Regions from separate parts of the Streptomyces sp. G45 genome, predicted to be linked through region 2. Evidence: riboswitches for the same ligand, from Rfam matches in the RefSeq annotation. Region 2 holds a riboswitch; the other holds the start of a gene.

Region 1 (8,541 bases), 1.7 Mb from region 2:
TTCCTGGACTCCATCGGCGCCTGGCACGGCACGTGGATCGAGGAGAAGGGGCGCGCCGTGGCCGTCCACACGCGCCGCGCGCGGGATCCCGAGGCGGCCTTCGAGGCGCTGCGCGGCCCCCTCGGGGAGCTGGCCGCGCGCCACGGGCTCATCGTCGAGCCGGGGCGCCTCGTGCTTGAGCTGCGGCCGCCCGGCGTGGACAAGGGGGTGGCGCTCGTGGAGTACGTACGGGAGGTGGGCGCCGCGTCCGTCCTCTACGCGGGGGACGACCTGGGCGACCTGCCCGCGTTCGCGGCGGTCGACAAGCTGCGGGCGGACGAGGGGGTCCCTGGGCTGCTGGTGTGCAGCGGCAGCGAGGAGGTACCGGAACTCGCGGGGCGCGCCGACCTGACCCTCCCGGGCCCCCCAGCAGTGGTGACCCTCCTCACCGCCCTGTCCCAAACCCTCCCCTGACCCCACCGCCGCCCCTGCGGGTTCGTGACCGGGTGCCTCTCCCACCCGCCCGCCCGTGACGCCCCGGCTGCGCGAGGCGGGCGCTCCTGGCGGGGGTTGCCCGCCGTCGGCGTCTGCGCCCGGGTGGGGCCCGCCACCCGCAGCCGCCAACGGCGGGCGACCCCCACGAGGGGCGTCCACCCCACGCAGCTGGGGGGTAACGGGCGGGCGGGTGGGTGAAGCAACCACGCACGGGCCCGCGGGCGCCGATGGTGGGCGACCCCCGCGAGGGGCGGTCGCCTCCGCAGTCGGGGGGTGACGGGTGGGCGGGTGGGCGGGGGTCAGGTGTCGGCAGGCGCGGAGGCCGACAGCGCGGCCAGCTGGTCGGCGAACCAGCGGCCCGGCGGCAGCGCAGTACCCGCGGCGGCCAACCGCTTCGTGCGTTCCGCCCGCTCCTCCACCGGCATGGCGAGCGCCGAGCGCAACGCCGCCGCCGTCCCCGCCACGTCGTAGGGGTTCACCCCCAGCGCGTCCTCGCCCAGCTCCTCGTACGCCCCGGCCTCCCGGGACAGGACCAGCGCGCACCCCTCGTCGGAGACGACCGGCACCTCCTTGGCGACGAGGTTCATGCCGTCCCGGATGGGGTTCACCAGCGCCACGTCGGCGAGACGGTACGCCGCGAGGGACCGCGCGAAGTCGTCCTCGACATGGAGGACGACCGGCGTCCAGCCCTCCGTACCGAAGGCGGAGTTGATCTCCGCGGCGACCCGTGAGACCTCCGCGGTGTAGTCGCGGTACACCGCGAGGTCCTGCCGCGAGGGGTAGGCGAACGCCACGTGCACCACGCGCTCGCGCCACTCGGGGTGCTCGGCGAGCAGCAGCCGGTAGGCGTGCAGGCCGCGCACGATGTTCTTGGACAGCTCGGTCCGGTCGACGCGGACGATGACCTTCCGTCCCTCGCCCACGCGCTCGCGCAGCGCCACGAGCCGCTCCTCGACGTCGTCGCGCCGCGACCGCTCGCGCAGGAAGTCCGCGTCGGCCCCGAGGCCGTGCACGCCGATCCGGGTGCCGGAGGTGCCGCCCAGGTAGCGCACACAGGTCTCCGTGAAGGCGTCGGCCCACCGCCCGGTGAGGAAGCCCAGCCGGTCGGCGCCGAGCATGCCGCGCAGGAGCTGCTCGGCGACGTCGTCGGGCAGCATCCGGAAGTAGTCGACCGGCGCCCACGGGGTGTGCGAGAAGTGCCCGATCCTGAGGTCGGGCCGCAGCTCGCGCAGCAGGCCGGGCACGAGCGCCAGGTGGTAGTCCTGGACGAGGACGGCGGCCCCGTCGGCCGCGCCGTCGGCGAGGGCCCGCGCGAAGGCCTCGTTGTACGCCTCGTACGCGGCCCACTGGGTCCGGAACTCCGGCCCGAAGGACGGTTCCAGCGGCGTCTGGTACAGCATGTGGTGCACGAACCACAGGACCGAGTTCGCGACGCCGTTGTACGCCGCCGCGTGCGTCGCCGGGTCGATGTCCAGCATCCGGACACCGGGCTCGACGGCCCCGCGCCGCACCGCCTCCCGGTCGCCGTCGCCGAGCGCCGCGCACACCCACAGGGAGTCCGCGCGCTGACCGATGGAGCTGAGCCCGGACACGAGCCCGCCCCCGCCGCGCTTGGCGGTCAGCGCGCCGTCCTCTCCGACGGCGTACGAAACGGGGCCGCGGTTGGACGCGACCAGGACCTGGGCGGCATCGACGTGTGCGGAGACCATGAAAACGAACCTAGCCGGTCCCGCGAGCCCGTAAACGCGCCCCCGCGACCGGCGCCGTCATCCGGACACACGCGCCCCGCGCCTTCCCTGGCCCCGCACCCCCTCAGACCCCGCCTCTCAGGCGGCGCGCCGCGCCACGTACTCCGCGACCTCCGCCATCGGCGGCCGCTCCTCGGTGTCCACCGCGTACGTCCGCGGCTCGAACCCCGACGCGCCCCGCACGAACTGCGTCAGCTCCGGCCGCACGAGGTGCCCGCGGGCGAGCCGCAGCTGCGCCGTGCGGTAGATCGCGGCGGCCATCCGCCCGAGCGCCTGCCCGTCCTGGTGCCGGTGCCGGCGCACGCCCACGTCGACCTGCGCCAGCGCGTCCAGGCCGACCGTGTGCAGCGCGTCCACGAGCAGCCCCAGCTCCACGCCGTACCCCACGGGGAACGGCAGCCGCTCCAGCAGGGACCGCCGGGCCGCGTACTCGCCGCCCAACGGCTGGACGAAACCCGCCAGTCGGGGCCAGTGCAGGTTCAGCAGCGGGCGCGCCACCAGCTCGGTCACCCGGCCGCCCTGACCTGCGCCCACGCCGTCCGCGAGGGTCAGCGGACGGTCGTACATCGCCTTCACGAACTGCACGTCCGGGTCCGTGAGCAGCGGGCCCACGATGCCGGTCACGAAGTCCGCCGAGAACTCCCGCAGGTCCGCGTCGACGAACGCCACCACGTCCCCGCTGGTCACCAGGAGTGACCGCCACAGCACCTCGCCCTTGCCGGGCACCGCCGGGAGGCGCGGCAGCACGTCGTCGCGGCGCACCACCCGGGCGCCCGCCGCGCGCGCCACCTCCGCCGTGCGGTCCCGCGAGCCGGAGTCCAGCACCACCAGCTCGTCGACCAGCGGCACCCGCTCGACCAGCTCGCGCCGGATCTCCGCGACGATCTCGCCGACGGTCTCCTCCTCGTCGAGCGCGGGCAGCACGACGCTCACCGTGGTGCCGGACGCGCGTTTGGCGGCGCCGAGCTGGGACAGCGGGCGGTCGGCCACGGACCAGGAACGCCTGCTCAGCCAGCGCTCGACCTCTTCCAGCACGCGGGCTCCTCCCTCGGGTGGCGGTGTGTGATCCATCTCGCGGTTCGGACGACTATCTCAACTGTCCTGGGCTTCGGTTACAGTCTTGAACAACGCCGGTGTCCGTCGCATGTCGGGGGTCACCGCCGTTCACCAGCGCACCAAGCGGCGCGTCAAGCACCGCGACAACCGCATCGACAACCGCATAACAACCACATACCGCTCATCCAGAGGGGCAGAGGGATACGGCCCGTTGAAGCCCCGGCAACCCTCCAGTCGGTTCTCGTACGACGCCATCGGCGCACCGCGAGGCTCCCGGCTAGGGAAGGTGCCAATTCCGTCTCGCGGCGAGATGCGTCGCGAGGAAGATGAGGAGAAAGGGCCTCGCCTCCATGGCTGTGCAGACCGTCGACACCCCGTCCGGCACCTCTTCCGCCACCCCCGCCGACACCGCGGTCGACCTCGGTCCCGCGTCCGGGCTCTCCTGTCGCGAGTGCGGCACGCTCTTCCCGCTCGGCCCGATCTTCGCCTGCGCCGAGTGCTTCGGCCCGCTCGAAGTCGCGTACGACCTGCCGCTCGGCGACCCGGAGGCACTCCGTACGAAGATCGAGTCCGGCCCGGCGAACATCTGGCGGTACGCCCCGCTGCTGCCCGTCCCCGCCGACGTCGCCGACAAGCCCAACCTCAACCCGGGCTGGACCAAGCTCGTCAAGGCCGACAACCTGGGCCGCGAACTCGGCGTCGAGCCGGGCAAGTTGTTCGTCAAGGACGACTCCGGCAACCCCACGCACTCCTTCAAGGACCGCGTCGTCGCCCAGGCGCTCGAAGCGGCGCGCGCCTTCGGCTTCACCACCCTCTCGTGCTCGTCCACCGGGAACCTCGCGGGCGCGGTCGGCGCCGCGGCGGCCCGCGCGGGCTTCCGCTCCTGCGTGTTCATCCCGCACGACCTGGAGCAGGGCAAGGTCGTCATGGCCGCGGTGTACGGCGGCGACCTCGTCGGCATCGAGGGCACCTACGACGACGTGAACCGCTTCTGCTCCGAGCTGATCGGCGACCCGCTCGGCGAGGGCTGGGGCTTCGTCAACGTCAACCTGCGGCCGTACTACGGCGAGGGCTCCAAGACCCTCGCGTACGAGATCTGCGAGCAGCTCGGCTGGCGCCTGCCCGACCAGCTGGTGGTCCCCATCGCCTCCGGATCGCAGCTCACGAAGATCGACAAGGGTCTGAAGGAGCTGATCAAGCTCGGCCTGGTCGAGGACAAGCCGTACAAGATCTTCGGGGCGCAGGCGGAGGGCTGCTCGCCGGTGTCGGCGGCCTTCAAGGCCGGGCACGACGTGGTCCGCCCGCAGAAGCCGAACACCATCGCCAAGTCCCTCGCCATCGGCAACCCGGCGGACGGCCCGTACGTCCTGGACATCGCCCGGCGCACCGGCGGCGCCGTCGAGGACGTCACCGACGAGCAGATCGTCGACGCCATCAAGCTGCTCGCCCGCACCGAGGGGATCTTCGCCGAGACCGCGGGCGGCGTGACCGTCGGGGTCACGCGCAAGCTCATCGAGGAGGGACTCCTCGACCCCTCCCTCACCACCGTCGTCCTCAACACCGGCGACGGCCTGAAGACCCTGGACGCGGTCGCCGAGACCTCCCAGGCCACCGCCACCATCCGCCCGAGCCTGGACGCGTTCCGCGACGCGGGCCTGGCCCGCTGAGCCCGCCGAGCCGTCACGCCGCCGAGCCCGCCGGGCCGCCCGCCCGCTGGGCCGTCAAGCCCGCCTGGCCCGCTGAGCCCGCCGACACACGCACCGAAGAGGCTGGAGTCCCCATGAGCGTCAACGTCCGCATCCCCACCATCCTGCGCACCTACACCGGCGGACAGGCCGAGGTCCCCGCCGAGGGCGCGACCCTCGCCGAGGTCATCGCCGACCTGGAGAAGAACCACACCGGCATCGCCGCGCGCGTCCTGGACGACCAGGGCAAGCTGCGCCGCTTCGTGAACGTGTACGTCAACGACGACGACGTCCGCTTCGAGCAGGGCCTGGAGACGGCCACGCCGGACGGCGCGGGCGTCTCCATCATCCCGGCGGTCGCGGGCGGCTGCTGAGCCGCGGTCGCGCGGCGGGGGGCGACCGCCGGTCGCGGTGGCCGCGGGGTCTTGGTGGCCGCCGGGGCGTGGTGGCTGCGGGGGCGTGGTGACCGTGGGGTCGCGGTGGCCGTGGGACTTTGCGGTGCCGGGGCGTGGTGGCCGCCGGGGTGGCGGGTGCCGGGTCGCGGTGACCACCGGGTTGCGGTGGCCGTGGGGTCGCGGTGGCTGTGGGTCTTTGCGGTGCCGGGGCGTGGTGGCCGCCGGGGTGGCGGGTGCCGGGTCGCGGTGACCACCGGGTTGCGGTGGCCGTGGGGTCGCGGTGGCTGTGGGTCTTTGCGGTGCCGGGGCGTGGTGGCCGCCGGGGTGGCGGGTGCCGGGTCGCGGTGACCACCGGGTTGCGGTGGCCGTGGGGTTGCGGTGGCTGCGGGGCCTTTGCGGTGCCGGGGCGCGATGGTCGCCGGGGCGTGGTGGGTGCCGGGGTGTGTACGGCTTCCCGGGCCCTGGCCCCGGCTCTCGGCCCTTCCGGGCCCCTCTGGCAGCTTCCTGCCCTGCCTGCTTGCCCGCCCGCCGTGTCCCGCCTCCCGCCTCCCGCCGTCTCCCGTCGTCTCCCATCGACTTCCTGTCAACTGCGGGTCGTTACACCGTGCGTGACACCGATTGCCCCCTCCGCGAGAGAAGCGGAGGGGGCAATTCTGCATGGTTGAGCGCGGTACAGTTGGGAAAGGAGCTTCGTCTTTGACGCCGGACCGTCCCGGCGCGGGGCGAACGTGTGGACGAACTCGGCCTCGGGCCGACAAGAAGTAGCCAAAGTGTCCTGCCTATTCGCGTCGTTCGCGGCATTTGCCGGGCCCGACTTGCCCTGAACTCCGGTGAATTCTCCGGTTATTGGCGATCGGCGGTGCCCAGAATTCTCGTCCGATTGACCTGTTGCAGACGGCAGTTGGACAGATACATTCAGCCGCGGTCGACGCGTTCCGGCGCACACCCCCAACCCATGGGGGGTGAGGTCTGACCCGGGTCCGCGAAGTGCGGTCCTGCGCAAGGGCCAGTAATAGGGGAGTTAGGCATGGCTCAGGGCACCGTCAAGTGGTTCAACGCGGAGAAGGGATACGGCTTCATCGCGGTCGACGGTGGTGCGGATGTTTTCGTCCACTACAGCGCGATCCAGATGGACGGCTACCGCACCCTGGAAGAAGGTCAGCGGGTCGAGTTCGAGATCTCGCAGGGCCAGAAGGGTCCCCAGGCGGACATGGTCAAGGTCACCGTCTGAGCGGTTTGGCGCGATCGGCCACCGACGCGTAGGCCCGCACCCCACCAGGGGGTGCGGGCCTTCCCTTTCCCCGAGGGCCACCGTCCCCGGCGGCTGCCGTCTTCGCCTCCGGCGGCTGCCCTTCCCTGCCCGTGACCGCCCCTCGCTGGCGCTGGCCACCGTCGGCGCCTGCCGCCCCGCGTCTCGTCTCCTTTCCCACCCGCCCACCCGTTTCCGCCCTCGTGGGATGTGACCGCTTCCCGCTGGGGCTGGTCGCCGTCGGCGTCTGCCGGTCCGTGGGGCGTTTGCTTTCCCACCCGCCCGCCCGTTTCCGCCCTCGCGGATGTGGCCGCTCCTCGCTGGGGCTGGCCGCCGTCGGCGTCTGCTGGTCCGTGGGGCGTTTGCTTTCCCACCCGCCCGCCCGTTTCCGCCCTCGCGGATGTGGCCGCTCCTCGCTGGGGCTGGCCGCCGTCGGCGTCTGCTGGTCCGTGGGGCGTTTGCTTTCCCACCCGCCCGCCCGTGACCGCCCTCGCGGATGTGGCCGCTCCCCGCTGGCGCTGGGCGCCGTTGGCGTCTGCGGCTGTGTGGGGTGTGCGGGTGCGGGTGGTCGCAGACGCCGACGGTGGGCAGCCCCCGCGAGGGACGTCCACCCCCAAGACGACGGTCACGGGTGGGCGGGTGGGAGAGGGTGCCCCGCGGAGCGGCAGGCGCCGATGGCGCTCAGCCCCGGCGGGGGGCGTTCGCCCGTGAGCTGGCGGTCATGGGCGGGCGGGTGGGAGAGGACGCCCCCACGGACCGGCAGACGCCGACGGCGCTCAGCCCCGGCGGGGGGCGGTCACGTCCCGCGAGGGCGGTCACGGGCGGGCGGGTGGGAAAGGGGTGCGCAACGGCGGTGGCGGGCCCCGAGGGCGGGGGTGGACGGACCGCCTTGGGGGGCGACCTTGCACTCGCGGGGGGCGAGTGCTAATCATTGGCGTTAGCACTCTACGAGTGAGAGTGACAGAACTTGGATCGGGCCGGTGAGGCCCGCAGACCGGGTGGGGCAAGGAACCACAAGGCCTGCGGACCGTCCGTCGCGGGCACCAGTGCGGTCCGGATTTTCCACCCCTGTCCGGGAGGACCACTTCACATGGCCAAGATCATCGCGTTCGACGAGGAGGCACGGCGCGGCCTCGAGCGCGGCATGAACCAGCTCGCCGACGCCGTCAAGGTGACCCTGGGCCCCAAGGGTCGCAACGTCGTCCTCGAGAAGAAGTGGGGCGCCCCCACGATCACCAACGATGGTGTGTCCATCGCCAAGGAGATCGAGCTCGAGGACCCGTACGAGAAGATCGGCGCCGAGCTGGTCAAGGAGGTCGCGAAGAAGACGGACGACGTCGCCGGTGACGGCACGACGACCGCGACCGTCCTGGCCCAGGCGCTGGTCCGCGAGGGCCTGCGCAACGTGGCCGCGGGTGCCAACCCGATGGCCCTGAAGCGCGGTATCGAGAAGGCCGTCGAGGCCGTCTCGGGCGCCCTGCTCGACCAGGCCAAGGAGGTCGAGACCAAGGAGCAGATCGCCTCCACGGCCTCCATCTCCGCCGCCGACACCCAGATCGGCGAGCTGATCGCCGAGGCCATGGACAAGGTCGGCAAGGAAGGCGTCATCACCGTCGAGGAGTCGCAGACCTTCGGTCTTGAGCTGGAGCTCACCGAGGGCATGCGCTTCGACAAGGGCTACATCTCGGCGTACTTCGCGACCGACATGGAGCGCATGGAGGCGGCGCTCGAGGACCCGTACATCCTCATCGTCAACTCCAAGATCTCCAACGTGAAGGACCTCCTTCCGCTCCTGGAGAAGGTCATGCAGTCGGGCAAGCCGCTGCTGATCATCGCCGAGGACGTCGAGGGCGAGGCCCTGTCCACGCTGGTCGTCAACAAGATCCGTGGCACGTTCAAGTCCGTCGCCGTCAAGGCCCCGGGCTTCGGCGACC
Region 2 (8,541 bases):
CGGGTGGGTCAGGGGGCTCGGGTGGCTCGGGTGACGACGACGGGGACGACGGACCCGGCGGAGACGACGACGGCGACGACGACGGCCCGGGCGACGACGGCTGAGATGGCAGAGACGGCGGAGACGACCGGGTCGGCTGGGTCGGCTGGGTCGGCTGGGTCGGCTGGGTCGGCTGGGTCGGCCGACGGGACCGGGCACGCTGACGCGGCTGGGCGGGCTGACGCGGCCGGGCACGCCGAGGCGCGGGAAGCCGCCGGGACGACCGGGGCGGCAGACACGGCCAGCGCGAGCGAGCAGGCCGAAGCCACAGAACACCCCAACACGGCCAGGCACCCCCACACGGCCACGCGCACCGACGCGGCCAGGCACGCTGACACGGCCAGGCACGCCGAGGCGACCGGGCGGGCCGAGGCGCGGGAAGCCGCGGGGACGATCAAGACGGCAGACACGGCCAAGGCGAGTGAACAGGCCAAAGCGACAGAACACCCCAACACAGCCACGCGCACCGACACGGCCAGGCAGGACGACACGGCCAGGCGCGCTGACACGGCCAGGCACGCCGACACGGCCAGGTACGCCGAGGCGGTAGAGGCCGCCGGTACGACCAAGACGGCAGACACGGCCAGAGCGAGCGAGCAGACCGAAGGCCCAGGACACGCCAACACGGCCGGACGCGCCGACACGGCCAGGCACGCCGAGGCGGTAGAGGCCGCCAGGACGGCCGGGGCGGCAGACACGGCCAAGGCGAGTGAACAGGCCAAAGCCACAGAACACCCCAACACGGCCACGCGCGCCGACGCGCGGGAGGCCACCGGGACGGCCGACTCACGTGCGGCCGAGGCGCGTGCGGCCGGGTCGCGTGCGGCCGAGGCCCGGGCGGTCGGGCCCGACGCCGGTGCGCGGCGGCGTGTCCCGGCGCGTGTCCGTATCGTGTTGTGGCTGCTGCTCGTGATGGCGGTGGCGCTCGCCGCCGTCGCCGCCACCACCCGCTCGATCCTGCTGCGCGACGTCGACCAGCGGGTCAGCCGCCTGCTGACGCAGGAGACCGGCGAGTTCACCAACTTCGTCGACCAGGGCGTCGACCCCAGGACCGGCACGCGCTTCACCGACCCGGCCCGCCTCCTGGAGGTCTTCCTCGAACGCCAGTACGCGGACCCCGACGAGGAGCTGATCGGCCTGGTGGGCCGCGAGGGCCAGGGGCCCGCCCAGTTCACGCAGCGCCGCGAGCTGTCCGTACGCCACCCGCTGCGCGACGACGGCCGGGCCCGCCGGGAGATCTTCGCCGCCGAGGGCTCCACCGGCACCCTGAAGCGGGCGTCCGGCGAGGTGCGCTGGGCGAAGGTGGAGGTGGCGCGGCACGGCGACGAGCCGGACGCCGCGTTCGTCGTCGCCTTCCACCCGGCCGCCGAACAGGCCAAGGCCGACGACGTCTTCCGCATCCTGCTGCTCATCTCCGGCGTGGCCCTGCTGCTGACCACGGGCGTCGCCCTGCCCGTCGCCGGGCGCATCCTCAAGCCGGTGCGCCTGGTCCGCGCCGCCGCCGCGCAGCTCACCGAGCAGGACCTCACCCGGCGCATACCGGTGCGCGGGCACGACGACATCGCCGCCCTCGCCGAGACGTTCAACGGGATGCTGGACCGCCTGGAGCGGGCCTTCGCCGCGCAGCGCGAGTTCGTCGACGACGCCGGGCACGAGCTGCGCACCCCGATCACCATCGTGCGCGGCCACCTGGAGCTGATGGGCGACGACCCGGCGGAGCGCGAGGAGACGATCCGCCTGGTCACCGACGAGCTGGACCGGATGAGCCGCATCGTCGAGGACCTGCTGCTGCTCGCCAAGGCCGAGCGCCCCGACTTCATCGCCCCCGAGCCCGTGCAGCTCGCCGAACTCACCGCCGACGTCTTCGTCAAGGCCCGCACCCTGGGCGAGCGCGACTGGCAGCTCGCCGAGGTCGCCGACCGCGAGGCCGTCCTGGACCCCCAGCGCATCACCCAGGCCATGGTCCAGCTCGCCCAGAACGCCGTGCAGCACACCACCCACGGCCAGCGCATCCGCGTCGGCTCCCGCGACACGGCCACGGGCACCGAGCTGTACGTCGCCGACAGCGGCCCCGGCGTGCAGGAGCAGGACGCCGAGGTCATCTTCGAGCGCTTCCGGCGCGGCACCGCCCGACGCGGCGCCCGCACCAGCGGCGCGGGCCTCGGCCTCGCCATCGTCCGGGCCATCGCCGAGGGCCACCACGGCCGGGTGTGCCTGCGCCCCACCGAGGGCGGCGGCGCCACCTTCGTACTCGTCCTGGAGGACCAGCAGCCATGAAGGACCCGCAGCAGTGAACCGCATCCTGATCGTCGAGGACGAGGAGCGCATCGCCTCCTTCGTCGACAAGGGCCTGCGCGCCAACGGCTTCACCACCACGATCGTCGCCGACGGAGACGCCGCGTACGACTACGCCCTCACCGGCGGCTTCGACCTGATCCTGCTCGACATCGGCCTGCCGGGCCGGGACGGCTTCACCGTCCTGCGCGAGCTGCGCGAGGCCCGCGTGACGGTGCCGGTGATCGTGCTGACCGCCCGGGACTCCGTACGGGACACGGTGGCCGGTCTCGAAGGCGGCGCCGACGACTGGATGACCAAGCCGTTCCGCTTCGAGGAACTGCTCGCGCGGGTGCGGCTGCGGCTGCGTACGGCGGCCAGGGCGCCGGAGGTGACGGTGCTGCGGTCGGGCACGCTCTCCCTGGACCTGCGCACCCGGCGGGCCCGCGCCGGGGAGCGTGTGGTGGACCTGACGGCCCGTGAGTTCGTGCTCCTGGAGCTGTTCCTGCGCCACCCGGGGCAGGTCCTGTCACGCGAGCAGATCCTGTCCCACGTGTGGGGGTACGACTTCGACCCGGGGTCGAACATCGTGGACGTCTACGTGCGGGCGCTGCGCAAGAAGCTGGGCGCGGACCGCCTGGAGACGGTGCGCGGCATGGGCTACCGGCTGCCCGCGTGAGCCCGACCGGGCGCGTGAAGTTTCCTTCATGTGCGGCTCATTGAGGGCTCACCGCGCCGCTGAACGCTGGAGGGCGTGACAGCGACCCCGCGGCAACTGACCGTCCTGTGCCTGGCCTTGAGCCTGTGCGCCCTGCTCGCCGTCCCCGGCAACTTCCCGGGCCTCGGCGGCGACGCGCGCCTCACGCTCTGCGTGTTCACGCTCGCGACCTGCGCCTGGATCGCCACCCCGATCGACGACACGTACATCGCGCTCGGCGCCGGACTCGCCCTCACCGCCACCGGCGTGATCAGCAGCGACACCCTCTTCGGCACCCTCGGGGACGCGACGGTGTGGCTGCTGATCTGCGCGTTCGTGCTCGCCGCCGCGGTGGCCCGCAGCGGGCTCGCGGGGCGGGCGGCGGCGTTCCTGGTCAGCGGGGCGCGCAGCGTGCGGCAGCTGACGCACCTGACGACCGCCGCGCTCGTCGTGACGGCGTTCGCGGTGCCCGCCACGTCCGGCCGCGCCGCGCTGGCGCTGCCCGTCTTCCTGGCGCTCGCCAAGGTCCTCGCCGACCGGCGGCGCCTGGTGGTGATGCTGGCGCTGCTGTTCCCGACCGTGATCCTGCTGTCGGCGGTGGCGACCCTGATCGGCGCGGGCGCGCACCTGATCACGGTGTCCGTCCTGTGGGAGAGCACCGGGGACGAGATCGGCTTCACGAAGTGGCTGCTGCTGGGCCTGCCGCTGGCGATCGCCTCGTCCCACCTCGCGGCGGAGGCCGTGCTGCTGACGACGACGCGCCGCGCGGACCGCACGGGCCCGGTGGCGATCACCGCCGAGCAGATACAGGAGCACAGCGACCGCCCGGTCACCGGCCCCTGGGAGCCCGCCGAGACGCGCTGCGCGCTGCTGCTCGCCACGGTGGTCGCCCTGTGGTGCAGCGAGCCGCTGCACCGGGTGCCGCCCGCGGTGGTGGCGCTGATCGGCGCGGTCGTCGCCGCGTCCCCGGCGCTCGGCACCGTACGCCTGAAGGACGCCCTGAAGACCGTGCCGTGGTCGCTGCTGCTGTTCATGGCCGCGACCATGGCCATGGGCGTCGCGCTCGCCGAGTCGGGCGCGGCACGCTGGCTGGTGTCGGGCCTCCCCGGCGACCTGCCGCCCTGGCTGTTCCTGACCGTCGTCATCGCCGTCAGCACGGCGGCCCACCTGGTGCTCCAGTCGCGCTCGGCCCGCTCGTCGGTGCTGGTGCCGCTGGTGGTGGCCGCCGCCGTCGGCGCGGGCGTGAACCCGGTCGCGGCGGCGCTCGCCTCCACGGCGGCCGCCGGGTTCTGCCACACCCTGCCCGCGTCCGCGAAGCCGGTGGCCCTGTTCGCCGACGTCCCCGGGGTGCCCACCTACACCTCCCGTGACCTGCTGCGCCTGTCCGCCGTCCTGGCACCCCTGACGGCCGCGCTCGTGCTGCTGTTCGCCGTCGCCGTCTGGCCCCTGCTCGGCGTGCCGGTCACCCGCTGAACCCCCTCCCCCGCTCCAAGGAGTACGCCCATGTCCCTGACCCGAGTCGCCGTCGCCCCCAGCGGCTTCAAGGAGTCCCTGTCCGCCGAGTCCGCCGCCGAGGCCATCGCCGCCGGGGTGCGGCGCGTCCTGCCCCGCGCCGAGGTCGACCTGATCCCGCTGGTGGACGGCGGCGAGGGCACCGCGAAGGCGCTGGCGTCCGCGACCGGCGGACGCCTCGTGGCGCTGCCCGCGACCGGCCCCGTGGGCGAGCGCATCGGCACCCACTTCGCGCTCCTCGGTACCGGCACCGCCGTCGTCGAGATGGCCGCGGCGGCCGGGCTCAGCCTGGTGCCGCGCGACCTGCGCGACCCGGGGGCGACGACCACGTACGGCGTGGGCGAGCTGATCCGCGCCGCCCTCGACGCGGGCGCCCGCCGTATCCTCGTCGGCTGCGGCGACTCCGGCACCTCGGACGGCGGCGCGGGCGCCCTCCAGGCCCTGGGCGCCCGGCTGCTCGACGCCGACGGCTGGGAACTGCCGCACGGCGGACGGGAGTTGCCGCGCCTGCACCACATCGACACCAGCCGCCTCGACCCACGCCTGGCGGACACCGAGCTGCTGGTGGCCTGCAACCCGCACAACGTCCTGTGCGGCGAGCGCGGCGTGGCCCGCGTCTTCGGCCCGCAGAAGGGCGCCACGCCCACGCAGGTGGAGGAGCTGGCGGCGGGCCTCGAACGCTGGGCGTACGTCCTGACCCGCGACCTCGGCGTCACCTCCGACCTGTACCAGGGTCCGGGCACCGGCGCGTCCGGCGGCCTCGGCGCGGGCCTCGCCGCGCTCGGCGCCCGGCTGCTGCCCCGCTTCGACGTGCTGCTCGACCACCTCGACCTGGACGCCCGGCTCGCCCGCGCCGACCTCGTCGTCACCGCCGAGGGCGCCCTGGACCACCAGACGCCGCGCGGCAAGGTCCCCGCCGAAGTGGCCCGCCGCGCCAAGCGGTTCGGCCGCCCGGTGCTCGCGCTCGCGGGCACCATCGGGGAGGGCGCGCACCTGGTGCGGGCGGCGGGCGTGGACGCCTACAGCGCCATCCTGCCCGCGCCGGTGACGCTCACCGAGGCCCTGAACCGGGGCAGCGAGTTCCTCACCGACGCCACCGAGCGGGCCCTGCGGATGATCGTGCTGGGCGCGGGCCTGCCGGATCAGGCGGCCGCGGGCCCCGCTTCGGTGTCGGGCACGCAACGGCCGTCCTCGGTGCGGTAGTTCCACCGCGCGCCGTCGCTGACCAGTTCCCTGACGGCGCGCACGAACCGCTCGATGTGCTCGTCGGGGGTGCCCGCGCCGAAGCTCACCCGGATGGCGTTGAGCGAGCGCTCGCCGGGCGCGGCCTCCGGGGCGCCGCACTCGCCGGGCTCGTCGGGCTCGCTGCCGAGCAGGGTGCGCACCAGCGGGTGGGCGCAGAACAGGCCGTCGCGCACGCCGATGCCGTACTCGGCGGACAGCGCGGCCGCGAAGTGCGAGCTGTTCCAGCCGTCCACGACGAACGAGATGACGCCCACGCGCGGCGCGTCGTCCCCGAACAGCGAGAGGACCCGCACCTGCGGCACCTCGGCGAGCCCGGCCCGCACCGCGCGGATCAGCTCCCGCTCCCGCTCCACCAGCGTCTCGAATCCGGCCTCCTGGAGGGCCTTGCACGCGGAGGCGATGGAGTAGACGCCGATGACGTTGGGCGAACCGGCCTCGTGCCGGGCCGCCGAGTCGTGCCACTCGACGTCCACTCCCCCGTCGGCGCGCCGCGTCACCTTGCGCGAGGCGCCGCCGCCCGCGAGGTAGGGCTCGGCTCCGCGCAGCCAGTCGGCGCGCCCGGCGAGCACGCCGGAGCCGAAGGGCGCGTACAGCTTGTGCCCGGAGAAGGCCACCCAGTCGACGTCCAACTCCCGTACGGAGACGGGGTGGTGGGGCGCGAGCTGGGCGGCGTCGAGGACGATGCGGGCGCCGTGCGCGTGGGCGGCGGCGGCCAGCTCGCGCACCGGCCACAGCTCACCGGTGACGTTGGAGGCGCCGGTCACGCACACCAGGGCGGGCCCGTAGGGGTCGCGGTCGGCGAGGGCGCGCTCCAGGGTGCGCACGGCCTCCTCGTGGGTGCGGGGGGCGTTCAGATAGGTGACGCGGGCGTCGCGCCAGGGCAGCAGCGACGCGTGGTGCTCGGTCTCGAAGACGAAGACCTGGCAGTCGGCGGGGAGGACGGCGGCGAGCAGGTTGAGCGAGTCGGTGGTGGACCGCGTGAAGACGACCTGGTCGTCGTCCCGGCAGTCCAGGAAGTCGGCGACGGTCTTGCGGGAGTTCTCGAACAGGTCGGTGGACAGCTGCGACAGATATCCGGCGCCCCGGTGCACGCTGCCGTAGTACGGCGCGTACGCGGCCACGTCGTCCCACACCCGTTGGAGCGCCGGGGCGCTGGCCGCGTAGTCGAGCGCGGCGTACGTCACCTCGCCGCCGGTGACGAGCGGGACGGTGACGTCCCGGCCGAGGACGGGCAGCGGAGCGGCGCAGCAGGGGTCGGCGGACTCGGCGGCGGACGCGGTGACGGCGGTGGTGGCAGACATGGCGAACTCCCGTAAGAGGCAGGCGAGATCACGGCGCCGGACATCGGTCAACGCGACCGGTCAACGGCACAGGAGAAGGTGAAAAGGGGGTGCGGGAAAAGGGGCCTGCGGCCCTATCGCATTCGCTGGCTCACAAAAAAGCTCCTCGACGACCAGGACCCCTGGTGACGCGAGGGGTCCGCGCTTGCCGCGGACCTTGCTGTCCACGGCCTGGTCTTCACCCGGGGCACCCCGCCACGGACGGAGGGTTGCCGGACAGCGGGCCGGGGCCGTAACGCTGTCGCTCATGACCTGGGAAGAACTTACGCCAGCTGATCGTCGCGGCGCAACCGGCCGTCCGGATCCTGGACCGCGATGAGGGCGCACGGCACCGCCGGACACGCCGGTGGGGGGTTGCTCGCCGTCGCGGCGGATGGTGGGCGCCCTCGCCCGCTACCCGCCCCGCACCACTTCTCGCCGCGACGGCGCTCGGCCCCGACGGCGCGACCCGGCGGAGCCGAGCGCGCCGGAACCCGCCGCGACTAGCGGTTGCTGGCCGCCACCCAGCGCGCCAGTGCCTCCCGGGCCGCGCCCGAGTCGATGGACTCCGCGGCCCTGTCCATCCCGGCGCGGATCTGCTCCGCGAGCGGGCCCTCGCCCTGGTCCAGGGCGACCAGGGCCGCCGCCGAGTTCAGCAGGACCGCGTCCCGCACGGGCCCCTTCTCGCCGTCCAGCAGGCGCCGCGCGACCTCCGCGTTGTACGAGGCGTCGGCGCCCCGCAGCGCCTCGACGGGCACCAGGTCGATGCCGACGTCCCGGGGGTCGAAGGCCTCCTCGCGGACGTGCCCGTCGCGCACCGCCCACACCCGGGAGGTGGCCGTGGTGGTCAGCTCGTCCAGGCCGTCGTCCCCGCGGAAGACCAGCGCCGACGAGCCGCGCTCGGCGAGCACGCCCGCGAGGATCGGCGCCATCCGCGCGTCCGCGACGCCGGTGGCCTGGGCGCGCACCTTCGCGGGGTTGGTCAGCGGACCGAGGAAGTTGAACGTCGTACGGATACCGAGTTCGCGCCGCGCGGGCGCCACGTGCCGCAGCGCGGGGTGGAACTTCACCGCGAAGCAGAAGGTGATCCCGGCCTCCTCCGCGACCTGCCGCACCCGCTGCGGCGTCAGCTCCAGGTTGACGCCGAGCTTCTCCAGGACGTCGGAGGCGCCGGACGCGCTGGACGCCGCCCGGTTGCCGTGCTTGACGACCTTGGCGCCGGTCCCGGCGACGACGATCGCGGACATCGTGGAGATGTTCACCGTCTTGGCGCCGTCGCCGCCGGTGCCGACGATGTCGACGCTGGGGCCCGGCACGTCGATCACATGGGCGTGCGCGTACATCGCCCGGACCAGGCCGGTGATCTCCTCGACGGTCTCGCCCTTGGCGCGCAGGGCCACCGCGAAGCCCGCGATCTGGGCGTCGGTGGCCTCGCCGCGCATGATGCGGTCCATC

What was found. Region 2 has a riboswitch for S-adenosylmethionine ahead of ACOBQU_RS28485 (aminotransferase class V-fold PLP-dependent enzyme). Riboswitches for the same ligand answer to the same signal wherever they lie in the genome.
Region 1: another riboswitch for S-adenosylmethionine. It lies ahead of thrC (threonine synthase); the one in region 2 lies ahead of ACOBQU_RS28485 (aminotransferase class V-fold PLP-dependent enzyme).

What each region holds. Positions count from the first base shown of each region.
Region 1 covers NZ_JBMUZU010000001.1:5,031,433-5,039,973, forward strand. Annotated here, with positions in the region: gene otsB (trehalose-phosphatase) at 1-453, shown strand, start outside; gene ACOBQU_RS21150 (alpha,alpha-trehalose-phosphate synthase (UDP-forming)) at 774-2,183, opposite strand; gene ACOBQU_RS21155 (glucosyl-3-phosphoglycerate synthase) at 2,301-3,257, opposite strand; SAM riboswitch class I at 3,457-3,611, shown strand; gene thrC (threonine synthase) at 3,605-4,945, shown strand; gene ACOBQU_RS21165 (MoaD/ThiS family protein) at 5,059-5,337, shown strand; gene ACOBQU_RS21170 (cold-shock protein) at 6,386-6,589, shown strand; gene groL (chaperonin GroEL) at 7,698-8,541, shown strand, end outside.
Region 2 covers NZ_JBMUZU010000001.1:6,741,755-6,750,295, reverse strand. Annotated here, with positions in the region: gene ACOBQU_RS28505 (ATP-binding protein) at 952-2,316, shown strand; gene ACOBQU_RS28500 (response regulator transcription factor) at 2,330-2,992, shown strand; gene ACOBQU_RS28495 (SLC13 family permease) at 3,068-4,483, shown strand; gene ACOBQU_RS28490 (glycerate kinase) at 4,514-5,725, shown strand; gene ACOBQU_RS28485 (aminotransferase class V-fold PLP-dependent enzyme) at 5,665-7,068, opposite strand; SAM riboswitch class IV at 7,244-7,360, opposite strand; gene trpD (anthranilate phosphoribosyltransferase) at 7,590-8,541, opposite strand, start outside.